3 regions of the Klebsiella sp. M041 genome follow, and region 3 is predicted to be linked to each of the others. Evidence: predicted binding sites of a transcription regulator. Region 3 holds the regulator's gene; each other region holds the start of a gene.
What was found. Region 3 encodes PurR, which represses purine synthesis genes. Its sites were predicted from a motif close to CANGCAAACGTTTGCNTG; they were not measured.
Positions count from the first base shown of each region.

Region 1 (2,269 bases), on a different contig from region 3:
GAATAATATCGCTTACAGCACGGCGACGATGGCTTCACACAGCGGCGCCATGTTGTCAGGCGTCATGCCGGCCACGTTGATACGGCCGGACGCGACCGCATAGATGGCGAACTCTTCACGCAGACGCAGCACTTGCTCTTTAGTCAGGCCGCTGAACGAGAACATACCGTTCTGCTTGCTGATAAAGCTGAAGTCGCGGCTCGCGCCTTTCTCCTGCAGGGTGTTGACGAACAGCAGGCGCATACGCTGGATGCGCTGGCGCATATCGGTCAGCTCCTGCTCCCAGATTGCCCGCAGTGCATCGTTGCTCAGGATGGTCGCGACCACGGACGCGCCGTGCGCTGGCGGGTTGGAGTAGTTAGCGCGGATCACCGACTTCATCTGGCTGAACGCGCGGTCTACGGTCTCCTGATCGGCGGCGACCAGGGTGCAGGCGCCGACGCGCTCGTTGTACAGGCCAAAGTTTTTCGAGTAGGAGCTGGCGACCAGCAGCTCTTTATGCAGAGCAGCAAAGGCGCGCAACCCTTCAGCATCTTCTTCCAGACCGCGGGCGAAGCCCTGGTAGGCGAAATCGAACAGCGGCAGCCAGCCTTTCTCGACCGACAGCTGCGCCAGCGTCTGCCACTGGTCGAGCGTCGGATCGATACCGGTCGGGTTGTGGCAGCAGCCGTGGAACAGTACCACGTCGCCCGCCTGGGCTTCGTTCAGGCTAGCCAGCAGACCATCAAAGTCCAGCGCGTGGTTAGCCGCATCGTAGTAGGCATATTCACGTACTTCCAGCCCGGCGGAGGTAAACACACTCTTATGGTTTGGCCAGCTTGGATTGCTTACCCACACGCGTTTCACGTCGGTATTTTTGGCGAGGAAGTCTGCGGCGACGCGCAGCGCACCGGTACCGCCCGGGGTCTGCGCGGTGCGGGCGCGTTTATCGGCGATAATCGCATTGCCTTTACCGAACAGCAGCTCCTGGGTGCAGCGACCAAATTCAGGAATACCATCGATGCCCAGATAGTTTTTAGTCGTTTCATTTTCCAGCAGGTACTGCTCTGCTTTTTTGACGCTGGTCAGAACGGGTGTTTTACCGGTTTCATCCTTGTAAACACCAATTCCGAGGTTAATCTTTTCAGGGCGGTCATCGGCACGAAACAGATCGGCCAGACCTAAAATCGGGTCGGCTGGGGCGGCGGTAATGTTCTCAAACATGACGAGGTTCCATTGTGATTACTGAAGGGAAATCCGCTATCAGGTTAACGGGAGAACAACGAATTGCCAACCGTTTGCGATAAAAAGCGCGAAGGTTTTCGAAAGATACGATCTTTGCCTCAGTAATAGAGAAAAGCAGGACCGAAGTCCTGCTCTGAAGGCATATCACGAAGGGGTGTACTGCAGATTAGAACTGGTAAACGATACCCACGGCCGCCTGGTCGTCGGTCGCTACGCCAGCTGCTTTGGTGTAATCGTTGTCGCTCAGCTGGTTGAATTTATACGCAGCGTAGACGTTCATGTTCTTGTTGAAGTAGTACCAGGTTCCCACTTCAATGTATTTAACCAGATCCGCATCGCCGCCTTCGAAATCAGTACCTGGACGTGCCTGCAGATTTTTACCTTTGGTCTGCACGTAGCCGATGGACGGACGCAGGCCGAAGTCGAACTGATACTGTACAACCGCTTCAAAGTTTTGAGTTTTACCTGCAAAATACTTTTTAGCGGTGGCAGGTGCATCAGACGGGTTGCTCTCAGGAGTCATATTGTAGGTCTGGGAGTACATGACGGCTGCATAGACGTTGTTGGCGTCATACTTAGCAGAGGTCGCCCAGGCTTCGGCTTTGTCGCCATTACCGTCAGCTTTCTGCGCGCTGCTGCGGTTGGAATTAGCGTAACCTGCGGAGAGCGCGATACCGTTGTCGAACGCGTAGGTCGCCGCGGTGCTGAAGCCGTCGCCATTCTGCTTACTGATAGAACGGTCGTGGTCGTTTTTACCCTGGTACTGCAGCGCGAAGCTCAGGCCGTCAACCAGACCGAAGAAGTCAGAGTTACGGTAGGTTGCCACGCCGTTGGTACGGCCGGTCATGTAGTTGTCGGTGTAGTTCCAACCGTCGCCACCCCATTCAACCAGCATATCGGTTGCTGCTTCGACGTCGTAGATCGCGCCGTAGTTACGGCCGTAGTCGAATGAACCATACTCGCCCGCTTTCAGACCTGCGAACGCCAGACGGGTTTTCGTCGGCTGGGAACCTTCAACATTGGAGGCGTCCATGTTGTATTCCCA
Region 1 is NZ_JCAXWU010000004.1:227,536-229,804, reverse strand. It holds gene AC6CWS_RS06705 (amino acid aminotransferase) at 13-1,203, opposite strand; gene AC6CWS_RS06700 (porin) at 1,391-2,269, opposite strand, start outside.
Region 1: AC6CWS_RS06705 (amino acid aminotransferase) is a predicted target of PurR. The motif match lies at 1,267-1,284, and genes of this name have one in related genera.

Region 2 (2,269 bases), on a different contig from region 3:
ACCAGCGAAGCTCCGGCGGCCATCTTTTCCCGCGCGGCAATCACGGAATCAATACCGCCCACGCCAATGATAGGCAAGCGGCCATTGAGCTCAGCGGAGAGCATACGGATAATTTCGGTACTTTTTAATTGTAATGGACGACCGCTAAGTCCGCCGGTCTCATCGCAATGTTTCATTCCCTGAACCAGAGAACGATCGAGGGTGGTATTGGTGGCAATCACGCCATCAATATTATGACGCACGAGGCTATCGGCAACCTGGATCAATTCCTCAGGCAAAAGATCCGGCGCGATCTTCACGGCGACCGGAACATATTTTTGATGCTTCTGCTGCAGCTCAAGCTGCTTATTTTTAATACCGGAGAGTAAATCATCGAGCGCTTCGCCGTATTGCAGCGTGCGCAGCCCCGGGGTATTCGGCGAGGAGATATTAATGGCGATATAGCCGGCGTAGGGATAGACTTTTTCCATACAAATCAGATAATCATCTTTCCCGTGCTCAACCGGCGTGTCTTTATTTTTGCCGATATTGATGCCCAGCACGCCGTCAAAATGCGCCTTTTTCACGTTCTCAACCAGGTTATCGACGCCATGGTTATTAAAGCCCATGCGGTTGATCAACCCCTCGGCATCCACCAGACGGAAGATCCTTGGCTTATCGTTGCCCGGCTGGGGACGCGGCGTCACGGTGCCGATCTCAATGGATCCAAAACCCATCGCGCCCAGTGCGTCAATGCATTCCCCGTTTTTATCCAGCCCGGCCGCCAGACCCAGCGGGTTTTTAAAGGTCAGCCCCATGCAGGTGACAGGCCTGGCCGGCACTTTCTGGCGAACCAGTATTTCCAGCGGCGTCCCGGTGACACGGCGTAATTGTTGAAAGGTAACTTCATGAGCGCGCTCAGGATCGAGCTGAAAAAGGGCTTTACGAACGAAGGGGTAGTACATGAACTCTCCTGGATTCCCGGTGTGCAAACCGGGGGCGTATTATGTGCGATCTGTTGCGGAAAGGGAATTGACCTGCGACAAAAAATCCCCCATCAGCGCAAACGATTACCTCCCCGCGCGCCGTTATGCGCTTTTCGGCTATCTAACGGTGGATAAATCATTTAGGGAAAGAATGGCCCTCTGTCACACTCACTACAAATGTTATCAATTATAGATAAATGCAAACATTTAGTTATAAGGAGAGAGAGATGCGCGTCATTACGCTTGCGGGCAGCCCGCGTTACCCTTCCCGTTCCAGCGCCCTGCTGGAATACGCCAGAGAGACGCTCACCGCCGCCGATATCGAAGTCTGCCACTGGCATCTGCAGAACTTTGCCCCGGAAGACCTCCTGTACGCTCGCTTCGACAACCCGGCGCTGCAGACGCTCAATGAGCAGCTGGCCGGAGCTGACGGACTGATCATCGCCACGCCGGTGTACAAAGCCTCGTTTTCCGGCGCCCTGAAAACGCTGCTCGACCTGCTTCCTGAGCGGGCGCTGGAGGGCAAAATCGTGCTGCCGCTGGCCACCGGCGGCACCATCGCCCACATGCTGGCGGTGGACTACGCCCTGAAGCCGGTGCTGAATGCCCTCAAGGCTCAGGAGATCCTCCATGGCGTCTTCGCCGACGACAGCCAGGTGACCGATTACCAGCACAAGCCGCAGTTTACCCCGAACCTGCAGCGGCGCCTCGATGAAGCCCTGGAGACCTTCTGGCAGGCGCTGCATCGCCCCAGCAGCCGCGCCCCGTCGTTAACGTCTCTGCGTGGGGTGGAACATGCTTAATCCTCTCCGCGCTCTGACCCTCGGCGGGCTGCTGCTGTTCTCCGCCCTGGGCCATGCCGCCCCGGCGGCGCCTGACGCCCTGCGCATCGGCTATCAGAAAGGCAGCGTCAGCATGGTGCTGGCGAAAAGCCATCAGCTGCTGGAGCAGCGCTACCCGCAAACCCATATTTCGTGGATTGAATTCCCGGCCGGTCCGCAGATGCTGGAGGCGCTGAACGTCGGCAGCATCGATATTGGCAGCACTGGCGACATTCCGCCTATCTTTGCGCAGGCGGCCGGCGCCGATCTGGTGTATATCGGTTCGGAACCGCCAAAGCCCAAAGCGGAAGTGATTCTGGTGGCGCAGGGCAGCCCGATTCATAACGTTGCTGAGCTAAAAGGGAAAAAGGTCGCTTTTCAGAAAGGCTCCAGCTCCCACAATCTGCTGCTGCGCGCCCTGCAGCTCGCAGGTTTGAAGTTTAGCGACATTCAGCCGGTCTATCTCGCCCCCGCCGATGCGCG
Region 2 is NZ_JCAXWU010000004.1:209,569-211,837, forward strand. It holds gene pyrD (quinone-dependent dihydroorotate dehydrogenase) at 1-944, opposite strand, end outside; gene ssuE (NADPH-dependent FMN reductase) at 1,193-1,768, shown strand; gene AC6CWS_RS06640 (sulfonate ABC transporter substrate-binding protein) at 1,761-2,269, shown strand, end outside.
Region 2: pyrD (quinone-dependent dihydroorotate dehydrogenase) is a predicted target of PurR. The motif match lies at 1,039-1,056, and genes of this name have one in related genera.

Region 3 (2,269 bases):
CATACGCACTGATCAGCATTCCCGCTACCGGTATCGAGACGTCCACGCCCTTGGCAATCACCGGCAGCAATCCCATCGGGGAGAACTCGGTGGTCCCGATGCCAAAGGCGCCGATCGCCAGCGCGAGTAAAGGAAAGTTGATTTTCATTCAATGACTCCATCAGACCGTCAGGGAGGACGGCGTAACATCAGAAGCCAAAAGCATGACATCAATCACAAAAAAACAAAAGTGAACGAAATGACAAAAGATTTTTGCAGAATTGATAATAATGGCGGGATACGGGGAGGAGGCCGCGCTCCTCCCTCATCGGAACATTAGTGCAGTATGGCGGTCAGGCTGAATGCGACGATCACGCCGAGGGCAATAATCGTGGTGATCAGCGAAAACTTTAAATTGGTATCCATCATTTTTCCCTCTTGTTATCCCCACACCAAAAGTGAGCTTGCTCATTTTTGCACAAAAAATCGCAAAAATCTTCCGGGATTTAGGGCGATGCACATTTTTGCTCTTCCACTTTGCCCCAAGATCGGACAAAATCCCACGCTAATTTAAAAGCGTATCGGCCATTGACCCCTTCCTGTCGTTCTGTGTCGTTTTCCCGACGTGATGCAATGTTGAAAATTGTATTCAGGGTGTGTGTAGGCAAACGTTTACGTATCGATGATCAGGCGATCAGGTCAAGGCATGGAGTGAGATGTAATGGCAACTATTAAAGATGTAGCGAAGCGCGCAAACGTTTCCACTACAACTGTATCACATGTAATTAACAAAACCCGTTTCGTTGCCGAAGAGACGCGCAATGCGGTATGGGCGGCGATTAAAGAGCTGCACTACTCGCCGAGCGCCGTGGCCCGCAGCCTGAAAGTCAATCATACAAAATCGATTGGCCTGCTGGCGACCAGTAGCGAAGCCGCCTATTTCGCTGAAATCATTGAGTCCGTTGAAAAGAGCTGCTTCCAGAAGGGCTATACCCTGATTCTCGGCAACGCCTGGAACGACCCGGAAAAACAGCGGGCCTATCTGTCGATGATGGCGCAAAAACGCGTCGACGGTCTGCTGGTGATGTGTTCCGAATACCCGGACTCCGTCCTGAGCATGCTGGAAGAGTATCGCCATATTCCGATGGTGGTGATGGACTGGGGCGAAGCAAAAGCTGACTTTACCGATGCGGTAATCGATAACGCCTTCCAGGGCGGGTATATCGCCGGACGTTACCTGATTGAACGCGGTCACCGCGAAATCGGCGTGATCCCGGGCCCGCTGGAGCGCAACACCGGCGCGGGGCGACTGGCCGGCTTCATGCAGGCGATGAAAGAGGCGCATATCAGCGTGCCGGAAAACTGGATTGTACAGGGCGACTTCGAGCCGGAGTCCGGCTACCGCGCCATGCAGCAGATCCTGAGCCAACAACACCGTCCAACGGCGGTCTTCTGCGGCGGCGACATTATGGCGATGGGCGCTATCTGCGCCGCGGATGAAATGGGGCTGCGCGTGCCGCAGGACATTTCGCTGATCGGTTATGATAATGTGCGCAACGCCCGCTATTTCAGCCCGGCGTTAACCACCATTCATCAGCCGAAAGATTCGCTGGGCGAAGCCGCGTTCAATATGCTGTTGGATCGTATCGTCAACAAGCGCGAAGAGTCGCAGTCTATTGAAGTGCACCCTCGGCTGGTCGAACGCCGCTCGGTGGCGGATGGCCCGTTTGTCGACTATCGTCGCTAAAGCACTGGCGGGCGCGGATCACTCCGGCGCCCGCAGCCACTCCCGATTCAGCGTGTCGCTGTCCCCCAGGTAGTCCAGCATCCAGTTTAACGCCGGCGAAGCATCATTCTGCTGCCAGGTCAGACAGCAGGCCGCATCCGGAAACGGATTTTCCAGCGCCAGCGCGGTCCACTCGCCGCGATCCACCCATGGCCGGGCGAAATGGCTTGGCACCATGCCGACGCAGAGTCCTGCCGACAGACAGGTTGCCGACGATTCCCAGTCGGGGACCACCACCCTCTTCTGGTTATCCAGCAGCCACGTTGTCCGTTTGGGCAACGAACGCGAGGTATCTTCCCGCACCAGCGACGGCCAGTTGCGCAGGACATCGTCGCTCAGCGGCCCCGCCATCTTCGCCAGCGGGTGATCGCTCGCCACCACGCAGTCCCAGCTCAGCATCCCCATATCGCGGAACGCATAGCGGCCCCCGACCGGAATAGAGCGCGTTGCGCCAATCGCCAGCTCCACGCGGCCGTCGGCCAGCGCATCCCATACGCCATTGAA
Region 3 is NZ_JCAXWU010000006.1:167,292-169,560, forward strand. It holds gene AC6CWS_RS09815 (MFS transporter) at 1-148, opposite strand, end outside; gene cydH (cytochrome bd-I oxidase subunit CydH) at 316-408, opposite strand; gene purR (HTH-type transcriptional repressor PurR) at 701-1,726, shown strand; gene punR (DNA-binding transcriptional activator PunR) at 1,745-2,269, opposite strand, start outside.